DNA from 2 places in the Mucilaginibacter sp. SJ genome. Region 2 is predicted to be linked to the other one. Evidence: riboswitches for the same ligand, from Rfam matches in the RefSeq annotation. Region 2 holds a riboswitch; the other holds the start of a gene.

Region 1 (8,049 bases), 450 kb from region 2:
AAGCAACAAATTTTAAACATTAAAAAAACAGAAACCAATGGCAACATTTAAAGCAACCCAGAAAGTAACCCCTTTTTTATGGTTTAACGGCAACCTTGAAGAAGCATTGAAATTTTATACCTCGGTATTTAAAAACTCCGAAAGCGAAGTAAGCTCACTCACCGATCCCGGCAATGGCCGTAAAATGTTAGTTGGAACATTTCGTATCGAAGACCAGCAGTTTTTAGCGCTGGATGGAGGACCGATGTTCAACTTTTCGCCTGCTACATCATTTTACATCAACTGCAAAACACAGGAAGAAATTGATTACCTGTGGGAAGCCTTACCTGCCGATGGCGGTAAAACCAGTCAGTGCGGCTGGCTTGATGATAAATTCGGTGTTACCTGGCAAATTGTTCCTGAAGTTATGAGCGAGTTACTTTATAATAACGAAAATCCTGAAAAAGCCAAAAAAGTTATGGCTGCCATGATGAAGATGACCAAAATGGACATCAAGCTTTTGCAGGAAGCTAACGATAACGATTAACCAATCACCTAAATAAAAACACCATGATCACCACAAAAAATCAAACAGAAATTAAGGCCGAACCCGGCAAGCAGGAGCTTTTTATAACCCGCGAATTTGAAGCACCGCGTGAGCTGGTTTTCAGAGCTTTTACCGATCCTGAGCTTATTGTTAGATGGCTGGGCCCACGCGAACTTAAAATGCGCATAGATCAATTTGACTGCCGTAGCGGAGGCGCTTACCGCTACATTCATACCGACCCTGCCGGTAATGATTATGGCTTTCATGGTGTTATCCATGATGTAACCGCGCCTGAACGTATCATCCAAACATTTGAGTTTGAAGGATTGCCCGAAAGTGGTCATGTAACGCTTGAAACCACCAGGTTTGAAGCACTACCAGGGAACCGTACAAAAGTGACTGTACAATCTGTTTTCCAATCGGTGACCGATCGTGACGGCATGCTGCAATCGGGCATGGAACGCGGGGTAAATGATTCACACTGGCGTTTGGATGAGCTTTTTGAAGCAGGAGAAATAAAATAGATGCAAAAGGCTTAATGCATAAAGCCAAAAGCTTTTGATTGTCAGCACCGGGCTTGTACTATTACTTACCTTTCCTGATTGCTTCAAGTATCGTTTTCATTTTTTCCTAAGCTGCGGTTGAACTGATCTCATGCTTCATAACCATCAGGCATTTGCGGCAAAGGCAATCCGGGTAGGTTAAGCGGATATAATCGCGCTCCTGGTCGGTAAAGCTGATGCCCTGGCACTGACACAACAGGATGCTGCCTACTTTGCATTCAAAAGGAACACCACATCGTGGGCAGTGTTTATTTTCGTGATTTGCCATATATTAAGTATATAAATCCCGTGGCCCTTTAGGCCTGTCAGTCTGAGTGTTTAAATACAGAGGCCTCTGAAGGTGAAATGACAAAAGAGGGACCGTCAGTCTGAGCCTGTCGAAGACTCGCGCGCAGAGGCCCTGCCCACCATGCTTCGACAGGCTCAGCATGACACCCATTTTTTAAGTTGTCATGGGTAGCCTGTCGAAGACTCGTGCGCAGAGGCCGTGTCCGCCATACTTCGACGGGCTCAGTATGACACTCCTTTTTTTAAGTTGTCACGGGTAGCCCGTCGAAGGGTCGCGCGCAGAGGCCCTGCCCACCATGCTTCGACGGGCTCAACATGACACCCATTTTTTAATTATACTATAAAACTATTGTGTACCCGTAAGGATACACAGTAGTTTTTTTATTTAAGCAGTTACATTGCTGATAATATTTTCGCGGACAGCTTTCGCGGCTTCAACCATCTCTGTTAAGGCTTTTTGGGTTTCATCCCATCCCCGCGTTTTTAAACCACAATCGGGATTTACCCAAAGCTGGGCATCGGGTATTACCGCCTGGGCGCGTTTAAGCAAACCAATCATCTCCACCCTGTTGGGCACACGGGGCGAATGGATATCATATACACCGGGGCCAATTTCATTAGGATACTTAAAATCGGCAAAAACATCCAGTAGCTCCATTTGCGAACGCGATGTTTCTATCGTGATCACATCGGCATCCATGTCGGCTATGCTTTTAATGATGTCATTAAACTCCGAATAGCACATATGCGTGTGAATCTGTGTACTGTCCTGAACGCCGCTTGCCGAAATCCTGAAAGCTTTAACTGCCCAGTCGAGGTAATTTGCCCTGTCATTCCTGCGGAGCGGTAACCCTTCGCGAATGGCCGGTTCATCTATCTGGATGACTTTTATACCGGCGCTTTCCAGGTCACAAACTTCATCACGAATGGCCAAAGCTATTTGCCTGCAGGTTTCGGAGCGCGGCTGGTCATTGCGCACAAACGACCATTGCAAAATAGTTATCGGGCCGGTTAACATGCCCTTCATCCATTTTGAGGTTAACGATTGCGCATAAGCCGACCATTTTACCGTCATGGGCTGTGGCCTTGATACATCGCCATAAATAACCGGTGGCTTAACACAGCGGCTGCCATAGCTTTGCACCCAACCGTTTTGTGTAAAGGTAAAACCGGCCAGTTGTTCGCCAAAGTACTCAACCATATCATTGCGTTCAAACTCGCCATGTACCAGCACATCCAACCCTATTTCCTCCTGCCATTTTATAGCTTTTTCAGTTTCGGTAGCTATCAGTTTATTATACTCCCCCAGCGTTATCGCACCTTTTTTTAATTGGGCCCGCCAGCTTCGTACTTCGGCTGTTTGCGGGAACGAACCAATTGTTGTGGTAGCAAAAAGCGGCAGGTCGAGCAGTTGCTGCTGCTGTTCTTTCCGTGCAGGAAAAGCACTTATACGCTTTGCATCATTTTCGGTAATGGCGCTTACCCGTTGTTTAACTGCCGGGTTATGGATCAGTGCAGATGTTCGGCGGGCCTCGTTTGCCTGCCGGTTTTTTGCCAGCTGATGCAGGCTGCTATCGCTAACAACATCTTCCGATAATTTACTGAGCAATACCACTTCGTTTATTTTCTGCCGCGCAAAAGCCAGCCACTGCTTAATTTCGGGAGTAAGCACTTCGTCGTTGGTTTCATTTTGCAAATCGCATGGCGAATGGATCAATGAGCACGATGGAGCTATCCAAACGCGGTCGGCACCTAACTTATCCTTCGCATTCTTTATAATGCCAAGGGAATTAACAAAGTCATTTTTCCAGATGTTGCGCCCGTCAACAACACCTAAAGAAAGGATAGTTTTTTGGGGCAGATGCTCAATCACTTCATTCAATTGCTGGGGCGCCCGAACCAAATCGATATGTAAAACGTCAACAGGTAAAGTTGCCGCTAATTGAGTGTTATCGCCCAGGCGTTCAAAATAAGTTGCCAAAACTATCTTCAGGAAAGGAAATTCTTTCCTCAATTGCTTATAGGTATCTTTAAATACCTCCTGTTGTTTTTCGCTTAAATCAAGCGCTAAAAACGGTTCATCAAACTGGACCCATTCGGCACCCAAAGCTTTAAGCTTATTCAGGATATCAAAATAAACAGGCAGCAGATTTTTGATCAGGTCTATCCTATCGAAACCAGCCTCTTTCTCCTTACCTAACAACAGGTACGATACAGGGCCAAGAAATACCGGCTTGCTAACGATACCCAACTGTTTAGCCTCATAAAACTCATCGATAACTTTGGTGGAGAAAAGTTTAAACTGCTGGTCTTTATAAAACTCGGGTACGATGTAATGGTAATTGGTATCAAACCATTTGGTCATTTCCATAGCAACCACATCCAATCCATCTTTTTGATAACCGCGCGCCATAGCAAAATACAGATCGAGCTCGGTATTGCCTTTTTGACTGATCACTTCATGATAGCGTTTAGGAATAGCGCCAAACATCAGTGAATGATCAAGCACCTGGTCATAAAATGAAAAATCATTTGATGGGATCACGTCAATCCCGGCTTCCTTTTGCAGCAGCCAATTTTCTTCCCTGATGTATTTACCCACGGTAAGCACATTTTTTAAACCCGTTTTGCCTGCCCAGTAGTTTTCGCAGACTTTTTTTAATTCGCGCCGGCTACCAATACGCGGGTAGCCTAAATTTTGCGTTAGCATTTCTTTTAATTGATTAAATGAATAAATCGGTTAAAAGCTCTTTCAGCTAAGCTTCGTAATGGTTTGTGATATGTAAAATATGGAGAGAATATATGGGCACACAGCCTGTCATAACGGGCTATGGACCCAAACAGGCAAGTAATCATAACCCAGACCAAGCTTCATACCGCGAAAGCATTGTCAATTCAGTATTAGGCAGGTCTCCTGACTTGTAACATTTTTGCCGCCCTTCCCATCCCTGTTTATCAGGACAGTGGACATTACTGGCAAAAACCTTTGTGTTACTTACAGTTGCGCGACAGTTCGTGATTTGCACACGATTCCCTATTAATCTACAATTAAGTAAAACCTATACCGGTTGATGAAGTAAAGTAAAGAACTTATCAGGGCAAATATAAGGATATGCCGGCTGAATATTCAGGTTATTTATTGGTTAAATTGTAGATTATACCATGATCAATAAATAAGTTAGGCTGGCAAACCGTTGAATTGTACCGTTCTTATGTATCATTGTAAAACAGGTGAAGCCGATAATTAATTACCGGCTTCACCTGTTATTTAAGGCAATGTCATTCAGCTTATACTGCTATCTCAGCAGTTAAAATAACGGAAGCTTCTTCTTGTTTTTGGTGCGAAGCCCTCGCTTTGATGAAAAGCATCAGCGTAACAACAGCCAGTATCGCAAACGATAGATAAGCGGTTCCTAATAACTGCTGATTTTTGATAGCCATAATATTTACAATGCCGTAGCTAAAAAATGAAGTGATAATATAAAGTGAGCCGCCGGTCACGCCGCTTGCAATACCCGCATTTTTTGAAAACCTGCCTAAACAGTAGGCAAATATATTATTGAATATAAAGCCAGATAACAGGTGAACCAATGCTGTAAATGCCATTAGCGTAAATAAATTTGTTTTAATCCCTGCTGTAAACACCATTAAAGCGGCAAAGCCTAATTGCAGTGCAAGCGCTATAGATACTTTTTTGATAAGCGGTTTCCTGATGAGGGTTTTTGAAATAATACCGCCTACCATCAATGATACCCCCGAAAGCAGCGAACAATAACCGGTTACCACAGGCGACAAATGAAATACATGCTCAATTATAAAAGGGCTGCTCATACCATACACAACCAGCATGGCATAGCTCAGGGAGATCAGGATGAGGCCCAGGGAAAAATCACGGGTTTTAATGGTAGCCAGGTAAACCTGCAGAATACTTTTAGCCTTAAACGGGTGATAATTTTTCAATGATTCACCACCGTATACCAGCTCTAAAACAAGTAGGGAAAGAGTGGCTATCCCCAGGAAAAGGAAATTGGATTCCCAGCCAAAAGCTGCTTCAAGGTAACCTCCAATAAAAGGCGCTACAATAGGCGCGGTTGCCCAGATAATAGAAAAAAGGCTGGTATAATGTTTAAGCTGCTCGCCCGAGTACATATCTACAAAGTATGCCCTCTTCCCTACCACAATAAGCGCTACCGTGATGCCCTGCAAAATACGCATGGCATAAATAAGCTCGATATTATGACAGATAGCTATGACAAAACTTGCAAATGCAAACACCAGCAAGGAAACAGTACCGATACGGTACCGGCCAAAGCTATCGAGCAAGCTGCCAACAAACAATTGACTAACGCCCGAACTGATCATAAACGCGATGAGCGAAAGCTGAACGGCCGAATTATTAACAGCTAATTCCCTGGCCATGGAGGGCAGGGAAGGTATATAAATATCAGTTGCAAAACCCGAAAGCGGGATCAGCGCGAACGCTAAAACTGTGCTGATGCCCCTGTGGTGTTCTTTTATAAGTTTCATAGCTTAATGTTAAAATTTAAAAGATCGTAAAAACAGTATTGTGATCCGTTTTTTTTATTAAAACAAAAGTAGACTAATTGGTTTATTAAATAAAACCATTCAGTCTATTTTTAGCCATATTTACATTGCTGTGTCAATCGCTGTTTAATCAGCTTTATAAATACACGTATTCATAAGATCAGTGTAAAAAAACCGCCCTAAAGTTATACAATCACGAAACGAATATGAAAATAAAACACTAATTAACAGTCATTTACAAATAACAAAACACACAATTAATTTCAACAGGCAATCAACCGATTTTATTTTTTCAAACCATTTAGTCTATATTTGCATAGTAAATAACTGAAGATGAGCAAAGGCGAGCAAAAAAGGCAATTCATTATTGAGCAGGCAGCGATTTTATTTAATGAGAGGGGAATTGCCGGCACTTCTGTTGATGAGGTACTTGAAGTTGCCAATACCAGTAAGGGGTGTTTTTATGGCCATTTTGAAAGCAAAGACGAACTGGCACAAGCCGCTGTTGATTACCTTTTAGGAAAACTAAACGACAGAAGGAACAACACAGTAAGTAAACATAAAACTGCCATTGCCAAGATCAATGCCGCTTTAGACAACAGCAAAAATCCACTGAAAAGCTATATTGAAGGCGGCTGCCCGATAGTTAATTTTTCGACAGAGACGGATGACACTAACCCGGCCATCAAAAAAAAGCTAAAAGACATGGTTGATACCGCAATAACAACCTATGCCAATATTATTCAGGAAGGAATTGATAATGGGGAACTCTCAAACGCCATAAATCCCGTTGAATTTGCAACCCGTATGATGCTTTCGATAGAAGGAGGCAACGCGATCTGCAGGGTATTAAACAGCACAAAACCAATGCAGATCATGATCAAAAGCCTGAAAACCGAACTGGCATCATATGCCCTGGAAAAAGCATAAACAGACTATTGCTTCGCGATAGCTTCATTGATTAATTGTTCGGCCTGCGCACTCCCCGGGCCGGGAGCGTCAAAACTGAGCATTTTGCCTTCTTTATCAATAAGTATATATTTTGGAATTGCATAGGCTATGTATGATTGTGCAACTGTACCATCTTTGTCATAAAGCTGCAGCCAGTCCGGCTTTTCTTCTTTGAGCGCATTCCGCCATTCCTTTTCTCCGTCATGTACGGCAATACTGACAAAAGCAACCTGCTGATTAGTTTTAAACTTATAGCTTAGTTTTTTATATGCTGGCATCTCCTGACGGCACGGCCCGCACCAGCTGGCCCAAAGATCAATATAGATAACTTTCCCTTTAAAATCGGCCAAATTAAAAACCTTGCCACGGTCGCTGGGCAAAGTAAAAGCCGGGGCCGGTTTCCCAATTTGTACCTGCATCAGCTGTAACTTTTTTTCGGTAAAATTACCGGCGATGTTATTTTTTAAAGCCGGGTTATTAATTGCGTCAATGAACACGCGCATCTCCTTTTGGGCTATATTCAACTGTTCAAGAGATTTGGCACTACCAATTCTTTTTTCAACGTATCGGTTCAGATAATAGTCCCTAACCTTACCGGTAAAAAGCTGTTTAATTTTGCCGAGTGTGTACCCGGGCTGCTTTACCGATGCAGAATCGCGCAGCAGATCCAGCCGCAGTTCATAAGCATAATAAAGTGGCAAAACCCATGATTTATAATCTTCTGATACTAAATATTCGTCATGCGATATCCCTTTTGAAAATGCTGAAGGGGTGTTTTTTGATATCAGCTCGCGCATCTGCGCTGCATTGTATTTATTCAAATCAAGATGCTGAAGCAGCATGTAAAAATTTAAGCTTTGATTATCTAAATCAATCATTTTCTTAAACGTATTGAAATAATGATCCTGCTTTGCCGGTGTGTTAAACACAACATTTAGTAACGAATCTTCCAAAGCCTTGCTTTTTTTAAGGAATTGGATTAACTCATCGGTCTTGAGTTCATACCACGCTGTTTTGTCGTTCCGGGCTACCAGGGTTGAATCTAATTTTACACGGTATTGATTGGTTTCGGCACCTATACCAGTTATCTTTTTAGTTTTCGACAGGTTGACATAATCAATAGCGTCACCGGTTATGTGTAGATCATAGCCTGGTGCCACATAGATCCGGTTGATT
Region 2 (8,049 bases):
TCTTCATTTGATTGCACGACGGCACTGAGCATGAACTCAACATTGTTTTTAAAATCTACGATATATGCATTATCAATATCATAACCATAACTATCACCAACTTTATTAAAGATCCTGATGTCAGGGTTAATAACTGCTGTACTGTCTCCGCCATAGAACAAAAACTTGCAATAAGCCGGGAAATATTCGGGGCGGCGATAGGTGGGTTTGGTGTTTTCGGTGGGGAAGGTACTCATATAACGGTAAATGAAGCGATAGTCATCTATCGTTAAATTAAAGCGTTGCTTTTTAGGGAAAGTTTCAGGAAACAACAACCTTTTAAGCACCATTTGCTGATCGGCGAGAGAGTAAACATTCTTTTCAGAAAAGTCAAGAGGCTTGTTAACCAACCGTTCGCTGCTATCTAAATAAGCTTTACCCTGCAGCATGTTTTCCAGGTGCATGGGATAATTTGACGCATCATATAGCGCCGGTTTCTGATAAATTAGCTTATTATCATTGTAAAAATCAATAGGGTTGGTGTGCTTTGTGCTTTCGCCTGCATCACCTATGGCTAACCTGCCCACAATACGGGTATTGTTAAGATGATACTTCTTTAGCTTTTGATTGATCTCTGCACGGCCGACAAATTCATAGAGCCGGTTATATGCATCATTATCGCTTACCAGCAAGATCTTTTTAATATAATTTTCGATGCTCGCCAAACCCGTTGAGGATGATGTATCTATTTTAACTTTAGTCTGGCCGGCAAATGCACTGTCGGTAATCATGACCGATTTGCTGCTTAAGCCTTTTATTTTTAACTCGTTAAGTTTCTCAAGCGCAAAAATGGCCGTCGGAAGCTTTACAGTGCTCGCCGGGTAAAAATAATGATGCGCATTAAGATGATAGCTGTATGAAGTAAAGTGCGGAACATTGTCTTTATCCCTGTCGATCCGGGTATATAGGATCTGTATTTCGTTTTGTGCAGGATGGTTCAAAATGCCTGAAAATAGTTCGGGATGGCTATATAGTAAACCTTTCAGAAAAACGGTATCGGGTTGCTGGGCAAAACTGCCAAACGAGCTCATGATCAGCAATAAAATACAGAAACATTTCATCGTGATAAATATAGCTAATGTAATTTGAGGTTAACGGATACTTATTGTATTTTTGCGGCGCTTTAGGTTTCATTATTTGTTTAATGAATTAAAAGGGAATACGGTGTAAATCCGTAACTGTCCCGCAGCTGTAAGCTCCGTAACCGTTGCCAAATCTATATAGCCACTTTCTGTAAACAGGAGGGAAGGCCAGGCAAAATGGGGAGCAAGTCAGAAGACCTGCCAAGGCGTTATATGTTATTCATAGCTTTCGGGGATTGAAGCTTGGATGTGAATGCTCTTCGTTTGGCGTGTTTTCATTTTATTCATTTCCGTGTATGCTATTAAGGCTGCATTATTATTTTATACATATCAATCATACATGGAAAAAAAGTACACTAAAATTACTTTGGGATTCGGTTTGTTAGCTATTGGTTTATCTACCTCAGCAGCATATGCACAGGATACCACACGCACACTTAATACGGTAGTAGTAACTGCAAGCCGTTCGCCTAAAAAACTGTCAGACATCGGCCGCGTTGTTACCATCATTTCTGCCGATGAGATCAATAAATCGCAGGGTAAATCATTACCTCAATTATTAAATACGGTTGCCGGGATAACTTTTTCAGGTGCAAATAATGCCCCCGGTATCAGCACATCGGTTTTCCTGCGCGGAGCTTCATCTGGCAATACCCTTATCCTGGTTGATGGTTTTCCGGTAAACAATGCATCGGGCATTGATGGCAGCTATGACCTTAATGCTTTTTCGCTGGATCTGATAGATCATATCGAGATTTTGAAAGGAAGTGGTTCAACGCTTTATGGTTCTGATGCTGTAGCAGGCGTTATTAATATCATCACAAAAAATGCTAAACAACAGGGATTGACCGGTGGTTTGCAGTTAACAGGCGGCAGCTATAATACGTTTAAAGAGTCGGCCTCATTAATTGGACAGGTGAAAAATACAGGCATAGCCATTAACCTGTCAAATACCGATTCAAAAGGTTTTGCAGCAGCTACAGATACTACGGGCAAAGGCGGTTTTAAGAAAGATGGTTTTCACCAACGTTCTGCCAGTGTGAACCTGAGCCAAAATGTCTCATCTAAATTTATTCTTAATGGAAACCTGCAGGTAAGCCGCAATACTGGTGATCTGCCTTACGGTGCTTTTATAAACGACAATGATTACACTTATAAAAACACATTTTTATTTGGTGGCGTAGGTGCAAAATTGATTTTGCCAAAAGGTAACCTCAACGTGAACCTGTCGCAAAATACGGTTCAAAATGATTTCACCAACCTTCCCTCTGACAATGGCGGAACCCACCAGGTTACAAAAAATACAGGGCGTATAACCAATGCCGAAGCTGTGTTTAATTATGAACTGAATAAGTATTTGGACATTACCAGCGGTGCAGGTTTTAAATACAGCAATACAAGCCAGTATAGTCTGTATGAGTCAACAGCTTACCAGGCACCAGCAAGTATTATCAAAGCCGGTGATGCTGCTAATAACATATTCAGCGCATATACATCGTTATTCTTTAAGTACGATATCTTCCACATGGAACTGGGTGGCAGGTATAATAATCACAGCAAATACGGTGACAAGTTTACCTACACCATCAACCCATCATTATTCCTTGCCGATCAGTTTAAGATCTTTGGTACCATAGCTTCGGCCTTCAAATCACCTTCGCTATATCAGTTGTTTTCGCAATATGGTAATCCCAAATTAAACCCCGAAATCACCACATCATATGAAGCTGGTTTTGACTGGGAGATTGTTAAGAATACCCTTTCATTTAATACCCAGTTTTTCAAGCGCAATACCAAAGATGTTATCTATTTTAAAAACCTGTCTGGCCCTCCTTATAGTCAATATGCAAACGGGCAACAGCAAAAAGATAAAGGCTTTGAAACCGAATTAAAATATCACGATAATAAAATTCATGCATCTGCATATTACGCTTATGTAACAGGTAAACTAACCGACGAAGCCGGTACACAAACCGGCAACCTTTACCGCAGGCCTAAAAGTACCTTAGGTGCCAACATCAGTTATGATATTTTAAACGATTTTCAGGTTGGCGTTAACTACAAATATACAGGCAACCGTACAGATCTGGCTTTTATAAACTTTCAATCAACTCCAATTACATTGAAGCATTACAATCTGGTTGATTTGCATTTGGAATATAAAGCAACCAAAAGTTTAAATGTTTTTGGCGACCTAAACAACGTTTTGGATACTAAGTACGTAGATTGGTTAGGATATAACACCCGCGGTATCAACTTCATGCTTGGTGCCAGGTATCAATTTAAATAGCGTTTGCTTATTGTTCGGATTATTAAGTAATTTTACGCCATATATAAAATCATGACCGCAAAAGATAATACCAACCGCAACCTGTTTTTGATCCTGATGATCCTGGTTGCTGCCGCATTCAGGCTTTTAGCTTTTAAGTATAAAGAATTAAGTAATTTCAACCCGGTAGGTGCTATTGCATTATTTGGAGGTGCTTATTTTACATCAAAATGGAAGGGGTATGCTACGGTATTGCTTACACTGTTCACAACAGATATCGTGATTAATTATCTGTATACTTCAAAGTTAACTTTATGGTATAGCGGAGCAGAGTGGGTTTATTTATGCTTTGCCTTAATGGTACTTGTTGGCAATTTGCTTGAGAGGGTAAATGTTGTCAATGTGCTTTTAGGCTCAATCGCTACGGTTTTGATCCACTGGTTAATTACCGATCTGCCATGGTTATATGGTACAGCTTATCCGCATACGTTGGCTGGATATGGCGAATCATTGGTTAAGGCTATTCCGTTTGAGAAAAATATGGCATTGGGTACCCTGGTATTTAGTGCAATACTTTTTGGTGGTTTTGAGTTAGCTAAGAATAAGTACACTTTTTTGCAGGATAAAAAGCAATTGGCTTTATAAGATAAATGAACTTAAATTTAAAGCGGATTGTTGAAAGGCAGTCCGCTTTTTTTATGGCCTAATCAATTATCTACATAAAACAATATGAAAAATATAGTAATACTAACCGGCGCCGGGATCAGTGCCGAAAGCGGCTTAAAAACATTCAGGGACAGCGATGGGCTTTGGGAGGGGTACAATATTGAAGATGTAGCTACTCCGCAAGCCTGGGAATGGAACCCCGTTATGGTTCAACAATTTTATAACGAGCGCCGCAAATCTGTATTGGAGGCGACTCCTAATGCTGCCCATTATGCGCTTGCCGCGCTCGAAGAAAAATATAAAGTAACCATCATTACTCAAAATATTGACGACCTGCATGAACGGGCAGGTTCAACCAATGTGGTGCATTTACATGGCATTATCACCCGTTCACAATCAAGTATAAAGCCCGAGCTTACTTATCCGATTGAGGGCTGGGAGATTAAAATGGGCGAGCTCTGCGAATTAGGCTCACAATTGCGTGCTCATGTAGTGTGGTTTGGCGAGCCTGTGCCAATGATAGAACACGCAGCCGCGATATGCGTAGGGGCAGATATATTTATGCTTATAGGTTCATCTCTTGCTGTTTACCCGGCCGCAGGGCTTATCGGTTATGTTGACCGCGAGGTGCCAAAGTATATTATCGATCCTAATATTCCTTCGGTAAATGTTAAAGGGCCTGTAATTAAAGTCCAGGAAAAAGCTACAGTTGGCGTACCTACATTGGTGAATCAATTATTGAAAGATTAAATCACTAATTCGCCAACTCACTAAATCACTAATTAAATATGAAGTGCATCTTCAACTGGAGCGGCGGTAAAGACAGCGCGCTCGCCTTATACTATTGCCTGCAAAATCCGGATCTTGAAATTGTTTATCTCGTAACCACTATTAATGATGCGGCCGATAGGATCTCAATGCATGGCGTAAGGACTGAACTACTGATCAAACAGGCCGAAGCCATCGGCATTCCATTATATCAGATCCGCCTGCCCGAAATGTCTGGCATGAAGGAGTATGATGATATGATGCGCTACCATTTAACCCGCCTCAAAAACGAAGGCATAACCCATTCCATTTTTGGCGATATTTTTTTGGAGGATTTAAAAGATTATCGTGATGCACGGCTAAGTGAGATTGGTCTTAAAGGTATTTACCCCTTATGGAAAAGGGATACGACTGAACTCATCAATGAGTTTTTACATCTCGGTTTCGGAACAGTGATAGCCTGTACCCAGCAACGTTTGGAGCGGATTGTTGGTAAAGAGATCAGCAGAGAAGTGATTGACGCTTTACCTGATGATGTTGATGTATGCGGCGAGAACGGAGAGTTCCACACTTTCACTTTTAAAGGGCCGATTTTTGCTCACGAAATAAAATATAAAACCGGTGTGAAAATTTTCAAGGAATATGCAGCACCTAAAAATGCTGATGATTCATGTGTCTCCGCCGCAGACTCAACACCTTCCGGCTTTTGGTATTGCGACTTGTTACCACTTTAACCTTCTTTTTGTTTGGCTAAATGCTATTCCAAATTAAATTTTGCTTCTATATGCATAATCCTATATATCAATAAATTAACATAAAAATATATTAAGTTTTCATTTAGCTTAATGATAAGCTAAGAAGCATTACTACTCAAAAGGTGCCTAACTTGCCAAATTAAATTTTGTTTCGAATAGAGTAAATTCATAAACACCTAATTATCAGTATAATTATATAGATTAACTCAATAATTATACCTAAAATAGGCGTCTTTATAGTCAGTACGCATATCATTAAACCGGATTGCTACTTTCTTTAAAAACTCTTCGTCGAGTAACTCAAAAACGCTGTTAACGCCATCGGTTAAATCCATCTCGGGGATCTTATAACTTTGCTCAAGGGAGCCCTGCTCTATCTTTACAATAAATTTATTGTTCATATTGAGGATAGAGATTTTAAAATCCGGGTGCGGGAGTTCTGCAATAATTCTCATGTCTTTTTTATTTTATTAAACAAACCGTTAAGCGGGTCTTTACCATTAATGGTACCAAAGCTTGCAACTGGTTTAAACCGGGCGAAAAGCTCTTCGCTATACCAGCCTTCGCTTCTTGTCTTTTTTATTACTTCGGCATGTTCGGGGCTTTTATATGCAAAAGCTTTCACGTGTTCCAGGCTTTCCCAAACAGAAAATGTTGCCTGTCTGTATACAGGCGCTTCGCCGATGCCAAACGAATTGATATATCCCGGAGCGGATTTCATCATATCTGCCACCGCGTCGACATTAGCCCAAAAATTTTTTAACCTGCTAAGTTTGATGGTTGCACGCGTGAGTACAGCAACCGGGCCATTAACATCATTTACCTCCGGTTTGCCAAAAGGCTCTTTACTATCCCAGCTTCCATGGCTTTGTATTGGAGTACACAGTATTGTCCAGTTTTCAGCGCCTAATGTTTTCCACCACGAACTTACAAGCGATTTACCATAAAACTCATCGAAATCTTCCCGACTATCCCAGCAAGCCAATAAGCCCCATTGTTGCCAGTCGGGTTCAAGGTCAAAAGTTCCGTTTTTGCCAGAACCAAGAAGTTTATAAAAAGTGCATCCTTTTTGCATCAACAAGGGCAGGCGATGAATAGCCATAGCCAGCAGGGCAAAAGGAATAAACAGTTTGCGGTAGCGGATTATAGTGAGGCTAACAATCATGCAAATGCTAAATAAAAGATTAAATATGATATTTGCCTTATTTACTTTCAATACCACATCCTTACTTTTGTACCATGGCAGAGGATTTAACAATTACCGCATCAACCGATAAAATCGAACAGTATACCACGCTTATCCCGCAAATCGAGGCGTTACTTTATGGTGAGTCCGATTTAGTCGCCAATATGGCAAACGTCGCGGCGGCTTTAAAAGAGCAATTTAAGTGGTTTTGGGTAGGCTTTTACGTGGTTAAAGAAAATGAGCTGGTTTTAGGCCCGTTTCAGGGACCTGTCGCTTGTACCCGTATTGGTTTGGGCAAAGGCGTTTGCGGGGCGGCATGGCAGCAGGCTAAAACTTTGGTGGTGCCTGATGTTGATGCATTTCCCGGCCATATAGCCTGTAGCTCGCTTTCCCGGTCGGAGATTGTAGTTCCTGTATTTAAAGATAACGAAGTAGTAGCCGTGCTTGATGTAGACAGCGAGTTACTTGATCAGTTCAATGAAACAGATGCGCAATACCTTGACCAAATAGTAAAGCTTATTAATTTTTAATGAGCAGGATCTATTTGATTGCAGGCCTTGGTGCCGACACCCGTGTGTATAACAATATCAACCTCAATGACGAGCACGAGGTAATTACCGTAGATTGGATCGAGCCAGATTTAATCGATACTTTAATTATCTATGCCCAAAGTCTTATTTATCAATATGATATCAAGCCAAATTCGGTATTGATTGGCAATTCTTTAGGTGGGATAATTGTAGTTGAAATGTCTAAACTTATCCCCGTCGAAAAAGTCATCCTGATCTCCAGTATTAAAACCAGTGATGAGGCGCCACGGTATTTTAGCCTTTTTCGCGCCTTGCCTGTTTACAAGCTTATTCCGGGTAAGGTTTTTAATTCGATGGGTTTTATGATTAAACCTTTATTTGGACATATGAACCAGGAGGACGCATGGTTATTTAGCGATATGCTCAAAAAATCGTCGCCGGTATTTATGAAATGGGCCATGTATGCTATCCTGCACTGGAAAAACGATATTATTCCACCGAACCTCTACCATATTACCGGCGATAAAGACCTTGTGTTTAATTACAAAAGAATAAAAGATGCTACCATTGTTAAGGGCGGTACGCATATCATGATCTTTGACAAGGCAAAAGAGATCAATAAATTATTGAAGGGGATCCTGAAAAAATGAAAATACCTGAAAGTTATTACCTGGACAATGATGTTGTAAGTATCAGTAAAGATTTGTTGGGCAAGTATTTATTTACTTGTATTGATGGCGTAACTACAGGTGGG

Evidence for each region. A riboswitch is a leader RNA that binds a small molecule or an ion and turns the genes downstream of it on or off. The one in region 2 is predicted to bind cobalamin.
Region 1: it holds a riboswitch for cobalamin, as region 2 does, so the genes downstream of both, metE (5-methyltetrahydropteroyltriglutamate--homocysteine S-methyltransferase) here and MusilaSJ_RS03500 (TonB-dependent receptor plug domain-containing protein) in region 2, are expected to answer to the same signal.

The regions. Positions count from the first base shown of each region.
Region 1 covers NZ_CP118631.1:1,331,630-1,339,678, forward strand. The annotation lists gene MusilaSJ_RS05260 (VOC family protein) at 38-526, shown strand; gene MusilaSJ_RS05265 (SRPBCC family protein) at 550-1,050, shown strand; gene MusilaSJ_RS05270 (cysteine-rich CWC family protein) at 1,157-1,357, opposite strand; gene metE (5-methyltetrahydropteroyltriglutamate--homocysteine S-methyltransferase) at 1,763-4,087, opposite strand; cobalamin riboswitch at 4,264-4,455, opposite strand; gene MusilaSJ_RS05280 (MFS transporter) at 4,666-5,904, opposite strand; gene MusilaSJ_RS05285 (TetR/AcrR family transcriptional regulator) at 6,256-6,852, shown strand; gene MusilaSJ_RS05290 (TlpA family protein disulfide reductase) at 6,858-8,049, opposite strand, start outside.
Region 2 covers NZ_CP118631.1:886,611-894,659, forward strand. The annotation lists gene MusilaSJ_RS03495 (serine hydrolase) at 1-1,100, opposite strand, end outside; cobalamin riboswitch at 1,147-1,341, shown strand; gene MusilaSJ_RS03500 (TonB-dependent receptor plug domain-containing protein) at 1,462-3,411, shown strand; gene MusilaSJ_RS03505 (DUF6580 family putative transport protein) at 3,463-4,035, shown strand; gene MusilaSJ_RS03510 (SIR2 family NAD-dependent protein deacylase) at 4,120-4,806, shown strand; gene MusilaSJ_RS03515 (Dph6-related ATP pyrophosphatase) at 4,845-5,558, shown strand; gene MusilaSJ_RS03520 (hypothetical protein) at 5,786-6,034, opposite strand; gene MusilaSJ_RS03525 (DUF3291 domain-containing protein) at 6,031-6,744, opposite strand; gene MusilaSJ_RS03530 (free L-methionine (R)-S-oxide reductase MsrC) at 6,819-7,295, shown strand; gene MusilaSJ_RS03535 (alpha/beta hydrolase) at 7,295-7,945, shown strand; gene MusilaSJ_RS03540 (DNA-3-methyladenine glycosylase) at 7,942-8,049, shown strand, end outside.